DNA from 3 places in the Colwellia sp. F1 genome. Region 2 is predicted to be linked to each of the others. Evidence: predicted binding sites of a transcription regulator. Region 2 holds the regulator's gene; each other region holds the start of a gene.
The links. Region 2 encodes FNR, which switches genes on or off when oxygen is low (the NO sensors DNR and NnrR bind a similar motif). Its sites were predicted from a motif close to TTGATCTAGATCAA; they were not measured.

Region 1 (3,285 bases), on a different contig from region 2:
TTAAGCTTTGTGGTTTTTGATTTAAGAGTGGTAACACCACACCTTTTGAAGCACCACCTGCACCAATTAATAGTATCTGACTATTATTAAGCTGTACTTCATGGGCAAGCAAGTCATTAACTAAACCAACTCCATCGGTAGTATCACCATATATTTTACCATTTTTAAAGGTGAGCGTGTTTACAGCACCTGAAAACTTTGCATGCTCAGTTAACTCATCACACATTGCCATCGCTTGCTCTTTAAAAGGGGCCGTTACATTAGCACCCTTACCACCTTGAGCAATAAATTTATTCACTGCACTAGTAAAACCATCTAACTCTGCAAATTGAATGTCGTAATTCATTACTTGCTTGGTCGAAAGTGCAAACGCCTGATGAATAAAAGGTGAGCGAGATTGTTTTATTGGGTTACCAAAAACGCGATATTGATCCATAAAAAATTTACCTGATAAAAATAGTAATAAATAGCCTAACGGAATTATGTGTTAAAAACACAAAAAAGCAGTAATAAATTACTGCTTTAAATATGATTACTATAGTCTAATCGTATTAAAACTTATAACCAAGCATTACCGAATATACCATTGGGTTTATATCAACAGCTGCACTGCCTTGGCCTGCTAAGTTTACACTCAAAGGATCCGTTAATTCAAATGTGGCTTCTGTTTCAATATCTATATAGCGTGCGGAAACATTCACCGACCAATTTTTAGTAATTTCATAATCCATACCTACCTGAACAGAGAAGCCAAATGAATTATCTAGTTTTAGATCCTGAAAACCAGCGTTGGTAGGGATAGAGGTAAATTTTTCTTCAAAAAAGACGGTATAATTAATACCAGCACCAATATAGGGCTTAAAGGCTGACCCTGTATTAAAATAATATAGTGCACTTAACGTTGGTGGTAAATGAGTAACTTCAGCGAGGTTGGCACCATTGAGGTCAATACCATACACATCATTTGTTAAGCTTGCTGGGTCTTGTAAAATGACATCATGGGTAAATGGGGTAGCTGCGAGCAACTCTATTGCCCAGTTACTATCAAAAAAATAAACCAGGTTCAACCCTAATTGGCTGTTGTCATCTACCGTTAGCGCTAATGAGGTGTGTGCATCATCTAATGCTACACCTGCTGCGCTAGAATCGGGAGAAGCCATTGTTGCGCCACCGCGAACAAGCATATCGCCCGCTTGATTGGCTAATGATGGTAAAGAAAGTGATAAGATTGCGACTGCTAATATAGAATGTTTCATGTGTTTTATACCCTTAAATTATTTAAGGGTATAGTAATACCAACCACATTAAATACCTTGATATGTATCAATGTTTTTTGGTTAGTTAAATACGATTTATTTCAACATTGATTTCAATCAAGTAATTACTCTAATTACGACTGTTTTCCCAGAGCAACCATGATAATGCTTATGTATGCTGAGCTTATTGGCGCGCTTTTTGTCAAAACCTATTCTTTATTAAACTTATTTACCTTTAAATTAGTGCATAGCACTATATAATTCTTCACTATCATTAAAGTAGCAGCGTCCTTATTAATATGCTCAGTACATCAAATAACCATAACCTACAAAACATTACGTTATATCAACTCATTGGAGGAGAAGTAGTCACTCGACATTTAGCTAATGCATTTTATGATGAAATGGAAAGTAACATTCACCTGCAAGCGTTACTGGCTATTCATAAACAACCTTTAGATGGTATCAGGCTGAAATTTTTTGAGTTTCTCTCAGGCTGGCTTGGCGGGCCAAGTTTATTCGAAGATAAGTATGGTCACCCTCAACTTAGAGCTAGACATATGCCTTTTAAGGTTACTAAAAAGCAGCGTGACTTATGGATGTTATGCATGAGTAATGCGATGAAAAAGGTGATTAACGACAGTGCTATTGAACAACATTTAAAACGAGCCTTTGCTCAGCTAGCTACACATATGGTTAATTGTTAAAGTGTTTTTTATTCATGCTTATAATCTTTTAAAGCGCGGGTTTATTGTCTAAATGTCTCCCCTGTCAGCGCATCAATAATAGTTGACGGTTGGATAAAGCCTAATGTGCTTCCTTTAACTATGTAGTCTATTTTCGATGCTAAACCCGTGTTCTCTTCTATTGCCTGCCAAGTTCTAGCTGGCTCATGCCCAGACAAATTAGCACTGGTTGATACAATAGGCTTGTTTGTACGGCTACACAGGTCAATAACATCGGGTTGATCAGTTATCCGTACGGCAATGGTATTGAATTTCCCCGTCAACCAAGCTGGCGTAAACTGATTTTTAGGTAACACTTGAGTAACGCCGTTAGGCCATCGAGATAAAATTGCTAACTTTACTTCTTGGGGGATGGCATGATCGTCAATATAAGGCATCAATTGCGCATAACTTGTCGCTAGCAAAATTAAGCCTTTTTCTACTGGTCTCTGCTTTAGGGTTAATAGTTTTTCAACGGCCAGTTCATTGTCGGGATCACACCCCAAGCCAAATACAGCCTCGGTAGGGTACGCAATAATACCGCCAGCCAAAAATACATCAACAACTGAAGTTTTGTTCACAATATGCTCTTTCTAATAATAACTCTGCGTTAATATTAACAAAATTGACTAAGCACACCTAATAACAAATTAATAAAATTAATAGAAGAAACACTTCATCATTCCGTATTGTGAAAAACAAGGTTATAATTACAGGCTTATTTTTCAATTTCTTCGTAAAAGAAGAGTATCCAATTCTTTTTAAAGGGCATAAATTCATGACAGTGGGTATCATTATGGGGTCAAAATCAGATTGGCCAACAATGCAACACGCAGCAGAAATGCTTGATTTATTAGGTGTTAACTATGAAACTAAAGTTGTTTCAGCGCACCGCACTCCTCACTTATTAGCTGAATATGCTCAAGGCGCGAAGGACAGGGGTATTAAAGTGATTATTGGTGGCGCAGGCGGTGCTGCTCACTTACCAGGTATGACAGCAGCTTACACCCCTTTACCTGTTTTAGGGGTGCCAGTGCAGTCTAAAGCGCTTAACGGACAAGACTCTTTGTTGTCTATAGTGCAAATGCCAAAAGGCATTGCTGTTGGTACGTTAGCCATAGGTACAGCAGGTGCAGCAAACGCAGGCTTACTGGCTGCACAAATTATTGGTAGCCATAATCCTGAGATTATGAAAAACATTGAAGCGTTTCGTAAAAACCAGACCGAAACAATCCTTGCCAACCCAAACCCAGCAGAATAAAAATAACTTATGAATAAAGTTCTCGTACTTGGCGCAGGTCAAT
Region 2 (3,285 bases):
GAGTGGTCATTGCTTGTTCATGGTGCTTGCGCATGGTGTCGTTATATTCAGTAGAGTTAAACTCTGGTATTTCAATAGCAATATTAACGGGGGTGCCAGGAAAAGAATTGACTAAATGAACATTTCCTTGGATAAGGTGTGCTAATTGCTTGGCAGTATGTGTAATTTTACTGTTTAAAGAGTGATGCTCAGGCTCATCACTGCCAACATTTAGTGCAGCAAGTATGTTGCCATTTTTAGGCCAGTTATGATCTTTTACTAATAAAACAGGGCAGGGGCATTTACGCAATATATGCCAATCAGTGGGGGTAAATACAACTGACTTCAATTTGTCGTGCTGGCGTGTTCCTTTTATTAAAAGATCGTGCTCATTATTAATAACTTGATCAATTATTGCTTCAAAAGGACGGTTGTGCCAAACGACTAATTTACTAATATCAATACTAGGGTTTAAGTCATCTATCAGGCTTGTTAACCAAAGCTCTTTATCTTTAATAACTGATTGCCTCATCACATCACGCTCACCGCTTGAGAGAATTGTGGTCATTTCATAAGAGAAGTCAAAGATACTCATGAAAGCATGAACTTTGACCTGATTACCACTTGCTTTTATGCTTGTTGCTAAATCAATTGCTCTTTTTAATGCTTTTTGTTCGTCGGTTGACGGATCGATAACGACTAGAATATTCTGATAAGTATTCATGATACCCCTCTCTGTTGCTATATAGTATACCATTTTGCATAAGTTTGTAGACAAGGAGCATGGGGTAGAGGGCGGTGTACACTTAGGTGTAAACCAATGTCAATAAGCCTTTAAATCCTTGCTCAGTGAATACTTTCTTATACTAGACGGTATTGAGTAAACTTTAGTAAAGTCTTGTTTATATATATAGCAAAAATGAGGAGTTAATGCTTGTTTTATATTAAATATTTGTGATGTAAGCGATAATAATTACTAGCGAAAAAGTGATGACAGTTGCTATAAGTGTTAGCCTTTGGCGCATTCAATCAGTTCATCAATTTTATTTATGATAATTAATTTACCATCAACGCTTATTAAGCCGCTTTTATGGAAACGATTGAGTAAACGGCTTATTGTTTCAACTGTAAGACCAATATAATTCCCAATATCACTACGGGTCATGGTAAGACGAAATTCAGAAGCTGATAAGCCTCTCGCATGATAACGGTCACTTAAAGTGACTAAAAAAGTTGCCACGCGCTGTTCCGCGTTTTTTCTATTTAATAATGTAAGCATTTCTTGGTCGGTACGGATTTCGTTGCTCATTAAGCGTAATACTTGTTTCTTCAACTTTGGCATAGTGTTAGAGAGTGTATCTAAATTCTCGTAAGGAATTTCACAAATCATTGAAGTTTCTAATGCTTGAGCAAAACTTTTGTGTTCGGCATTTGCGATAGCGTCAAAACCGAGTAGATCACCGGCTAAATGAAAACCAGTGATTTGTTCTTCACCTTGTTCATTGACGGTAAATGTTTTAAAAGTACCTGAGCGAATTGCATAGAGCGCATGCATTTCTTGGCCGTCAGTATAAAGTTTGTCACCTTTGTGAAAAGGACGTTTACGGTCAATTATATCATCAAGTGTTGTTAGCTCTTGATCATTTAACGTAAAAGGAAGGCAAAGTTCACTAATACTACAGTTTTGGCAATTAATATGTTGTGCACTCGTATTATTATTTGACATGCGTTACTCAGTTATTTAGATAGTAATAGATCAGAGCTGTTAGGCTTTTATACTATTTCTTAAGACAAGTCTATGGTATTAGAACAGTTGTTGATATGCAACAATAAAACTATAAATGCCAAAGGATATTAATAGCAAAGCCATCACTTTTTTAAATAAAGGCTTTACTAACATAGTTTTTATGCGTTGAAACCCAATAGATAGTGTTAATAACGCCGGTAAAGTGCCCAAGCCAAAGAAAAACATGATGCTTGCTCCGGTGAGTGTACTACCACTAGCTAGTGCCCAAGTTAACGTTGAATAAACTAAACCGCAGGGCAGCCAACCCCAAATAGCACCAAGGGTCAATGCTTTAAGTGGAGAGTTTACCGGAATAGCCTTGCTAGCAAGTGGTGAAATAAAACGCCACAAATGTTTGCCTAAAGCTTCTATCCGGTTTAACCACATGAGCCATTGGCCAAGATATAAACCAAGTAAAATCATAAAAGTAGCTGAAACTAAACGTAGGCCAACCAAGGGCATACCAATATTTTTTGCTGCAATCGACCCAGTAAAACCAACAATAGCACCAATAAAAGCGTAAGTGCTAATACGGCCAATGTTGTAAAGGATCACCAAAGTAGCTTGGTGATTAGCGATAGATGGAACGACCACAACTTGGTTATTAACGGGTATTTGCTGTTGGTTATATTTATCTTTAGATTGCGCTGATGGTGGTAGGGCAGAGGTTAGCATAGTAGTGATACCACCACACATTGCAATACAATGCCCGGAGCCAAGTAAACCTATGATAAAGGCAGAAAATAAATCTAAGGTCATTTATTTATCTGCTTGCTTTTTATGCTGCGCTACAGGCTGTTGTTCCGTATCATTTAATATGGCTTCACTAGGCTTATTTTCTTCAGCAGGATCTTGTACGTCTTTATCATCAAACAGAATACTCATGCCTTGCTTTTCAAGATCATCAAACTGTTCAGATTTCACAGCCCAAAAAAACAAATAAATCCCTAATGTAGTAAGTAATATAGCAATAGGAATTAAAATATAAATAATACTCACTTGGTTGCTCCAGTAGGTTGAGTGTTATTTTTCAGCAAGCGGAGCGAGTTAGTTATCACTAAAATAGAACTGACTGACATACCAATAACAGCCATGTAAGGTGTGATAAAACCAGCAACAGCTAAGGGTAATATAATAGCGTTATAGCCAAAAGCCCATAAGTAATTTTGAAATATAATACGTTTAGTTTTGATTGAAGTATAAATTAAGTTATTGATGCTGCTAAGTTTGTTGTTTAATAAAATAACATCAGCACCACTTTTAGCGATATCGGTACCACAGCCCATCGCCATAGAAACATGCGCCGCACCAAAAACAGGTGAGTCGTTTACCCCATCACCAACCATAGCAACGGTTATGTTATTTTTTTGTTTGTCTTTAATGGTGTTCATTTTGTCTGTCGCGCTTAAGTTGCCATAACATTGCGATATTGACAACACTTGCCCTACATCGTTACAGGCACTTTGGTTGTCGCCTGAAAGTATGAGTGTTTTATGGTTAATATTAAGGTGATTAATCAA
Region 3 (3,285 bases), on a different contig from region 2:
GCGCTACGGTTTGCCAGTTTGGTGTACTAAAGTCAGGAAAAACAAAATTGTCGAACATGGCGGCAAAGTAATGTTGGTCGAATAGTGAAATATTCCAAAAAGCACTTTGATACCCACGCGCCGCAGCAGGTTGGTTAATTGCATAAACCACATGTTGAAGGTGGTTTTCGATCGCCTTGGTATGCGTTGTTAAATAATCATTACCGTATTCAAGTCGAGCAAAGTAATCAAAATACGTTAAAAACTCAACCGTTGCCACCGCGCCAGCAAACTGAGCAGAAATAGCAAAAATAAGGTTAACAAACGAACCACAAAACGACTCTAAATGCTTAGGTGCTTTCGACTCGCCGCCTAATTTAGTTAAGCCGTCGAGTAAAAAAGGATACATACTGACTGACGTACAATAAGGCTTTAAACTGGTTTCATCGTGTACGTATATTTCATGTGCTTCAATTTGTCGCAAGTATTCATCAGCGAGTTGGTCGTTAAAGGTTTCTCTTATTTTATCTTGTACGAGCGCACGGTTTATTTGCACAAAGCAGTCTTTTAATAGCTCTGCTTCTAAGGTGGCTATATTTTTGTGGCTAACGTTGGCATTGGCATCCATCTTAGAGCCATCGGCCGCATTTTTAGCTAAAAAATAATTTTGGACAAAATCTTTTTTATTATTTATTTGGTTTTCATTAAGACGCAACATGGTTTGTTCCTTTTTTTGTTGAGAGAGTGATTGAGCTATTGGTGAAACTTGATTTTGAAAAACTATTGGCTGGTAAACTTACCTTCTGTTGTGAGTGACCAGCGTTATTGTTGATAAATAAACGGTTGAGCTTTTTGCCGGTGACTAGGTCACGAAAAACTTGGTTAGTGGTAAGGCTGTCTAAACCGCCTAGTTCGGCTTGCCAGGCACCCGTTTTTAAAAAGTGTAGGTGCTGTGAAATACGAATATCGATGTGTTTTTCACCTGAATATAGGCAAGTTTTTAAGCCATATTCTTTAGCGATAATTAGCTTGTCAATCAGCGGTTGCGGTTGCCATTCACCACCAAAAAATACGACACAGCTAATTAGTCCTAGATATTGATTAAGCCAGTGAATAAAGATTTTGTTTGTTAATGGCTCGCCATTGTTTTCATGCCATAGCTCTGTGCTATGACAGCCTTTGCAACCAACTTTACAACCCGTAATACTAAAGCATAGGCTGATTTCGTCAGGGACTTCTTGAAATACAACAGATGGAGGAATACAGTTAAATGTCACAAAATACCTATATGTAGTGTTTGTTTTATCTTTAATCACAATATATAGTACTTTGTTGTTTTGCTTAGTTGATCAAGAACAATGATTTGCTAACTATTTTCTAATGGATCACTATATATTGTGCTTGCTGCCTGTATTAGCACAACATATAGTGTTTATTGAAAGGTGGGGGCAGGGTAAAGGGGGCGGGAGCCTGGTTATATTGGTTAAAACCATTAACCGCATTTAGAGTCGCCACATGATACGCAGGTTAAGCAACCATCAAGTTTGATTACTGCATTCTTTACTTTGCACTTAGGGCAAGCCATGGCGTTTGGCATACCGGCGTCCTCATCATTTAATGCATGGTCTATAGTGTTGTCTGCGTTAGTATTTATCGCTTTTAAGGCGGAATTGGCAGCGTATTCAGTTAAATATTGTGCCTTTTTCTCTTCAATAATGGCTTTAGCAGCATCTGAGAGTTCACTTTTTTTAACGGCAACGCCGCAGGTTTTCTCAACATGGTAAGCAATAGTATCGGCAATAGCAGACACCATTGATTCAATATACCTTGGGTTGCCACCACGGGTATGTTGACCAAACCAGCCGGCATTTGGTGAAGCTACCTCACGTAATTCATCAAGTAAAAACATATATTCACCGCCCTTGCGAAACACGGCAGACATCATAAAGGTGAGGGCATAGACCCATTGCACATTTATTTTGTCTTTGGTGTTAATAAAAATCTCATAAGGGCGAACCTCTTCTAGCGGCGTGCCTTCATTGAGTACCACATTTGAAATGCTGACATAATAGGCATGCTCATAACCACTTGACGCTTTAATTTTATAAGTTCTTGAGTCTAGCTCCTTTGGCCGAGGTGTTTTTTCAATTACCTCTATTGTTTCAGTAGCTTGTTCTTGTGTGCTTAACACTTTGCTCGGTGCTGCTAGGGTGCTGTCTTCTTTATTAACTACGGATACAGCAATAATTTTTTTATTGATGTTGATGGGGGTCGCTGGTGAAGTTGAATGCGTCATAATATTCTCTGCTGATGACGGGAATGAATCCCGTCTAATAAGTTGGTAGGCAAGCATTTAGTTGCCTGCATTGTTACTATAAATTGATATCTGTACAGCCAATCGTTGTTAAAAACGTCCATATTGCCCTTCTTTAATCGCTTCAAATAAGTTTGAGGCGATATGCTCCTGACCTTCGTATAGTATTTTTTCATTACCTTTAACCGTAATTATTTCGCCACCTTCAAGGCTAAATTGGTAATCGGTATTGGCTAGGTCGGTTTCGTTAACTAGGACACCTGAAAAGTTTTCAGGGTTAAAACGAAATGTAGTGCAGCCTTTTAACCCTGCGGCATATGCTTCTAAATATACATTTTCAAACTGTTCAAAAGGGAATTCTGTTGGAATATTAATTGTTTTAGAAATTGAACTGTCGATCCATTGCTGGGCTGCAGCTTGCACAGCAATATGCTCAGAGGGCGTTATCGTTGAGGTGTCAACAAAGCTTTCAGGTAATTGTGATAAATCCAGTGATAAAACAGCGCCTATTTTCTTCATGGGTAACTGCCAGTCAGCTCCGTACGTGCTTTTCATTAAGCGCTCATAGGCTAAAAGCTCGGCAGAGCGTACATTGACTTGTTGCTTGGTAGATTTGCCAGGGACAATAATATTACGCTTATAGTCATGGGCGAAGCTTGGTTCAATACCATTACTGGCATTGTTACCAATTGACAAGGCAATGGTACCCGTAGGGGCAATAGAAGTGTGATGTGTAAAACGCAACCCGGTTGTTAAGGCATCGGTTAGCCACTTTTCGCCGAGCTCTGCAGCAATTTTTTGCATGTAGTGGCTATAATGCAGGTGTAACTCAAGCGCCTTAACGTTATCACCTAATTGATATTTTTTAGTTAATGCTGGGCGTTTACGTAATAAGGCGCCGGTGATGGTAACCGTTTCATTTAAGAAGGGTGCCCCGCCTTTTTCCTTAGCAAGCTTAGTTGCTTCACGCCAACCTTCTAAGGCTAAGTGTT

Region 1: AC0UA9_RS12830 (OmpW/AlkL family protein) is a predicted target of FNR. The motif match lies at 1,364-1,377, and genes of this name have one in related genera.
Region 3: nrdG (anaerobic ribonucleoside-triphosphate reductase activating protein) is a predicted target of FNR. The motif match lies at 1,325-1,338, and genes of this name have one in related genera.

Annotation. Positions count from the first base shown of each region.
Region 1 is NZ_JBWDLI010000013.1:1,656-4,940, forward strand. Features, by position in the region: gene aroE (shikimate dehydrogenase) at 1-436, opposite strand, end outside; gene AC0UA9_RS12830 (OmpW/AlkL family protein) at 552-1,256, opposite strand; gene AC0UA9_RS12835 (group II truncated hemoglobin) at 1,556-1,963, shown strand; gene tsaC (L-threonylcarbamoyladenylate synthase type 1 TsaC) at 2,005-2,562, opposite strand; gene purE (5-(carboxyamino)imidazole ribonucleotide mutase) at 2,760-3,242, shown strand; gene AC0UA9_RS12850 (5-(carboxyamino)imidazole ribonucleotide synthase) at 3,252-3,285, shown strand, end outside.
Region 2 is NZ_JBWDLI010000009.1:151,463-154,747, reverse strand. Features, by position in the region: gene uspE (universal stress protein UspE) at 1-703, opposite strand, end outside; gene fnr (fumarate/nitrate reduction transcriptional regulator Fnr) at 989-1,705, opposite strand; gene AC0UA9_RS10495 (sulfite exporter TauE/SafE family protein) at 1,784-2,524, opposite strand; gene ccoS (cbb3-type cytochrome oxidase assembly protein CcoS) at 2,525-2,764, opposite strand; gene AC0UA9_RS10485 (heavy metal translocating P-type ATPase) at 2,761-3,285, opposite strand, start outside.
Region 3 is NZ_JBWDLI010000011.1:22,724-26,008, forward strand. Features, by position in the region: gene nrdD (anaerobic ribonucleoside-triphosphate reductase) at 1-697, opposite strand, end outside; gene nrdG (anaerobic ribonucleoside-triphosphate reductase activating protein) at 684-1,256, opposite strand; gene AC0UA9_RS11650 (hypothetical protein) at 1,472-2,275, opposite strand; gene AC0UA9_RS11655 (adenosylcobalamin-dependent ribonucleoside-diphosphate reductase) at 2,384-3,285, opposite strand, start outside.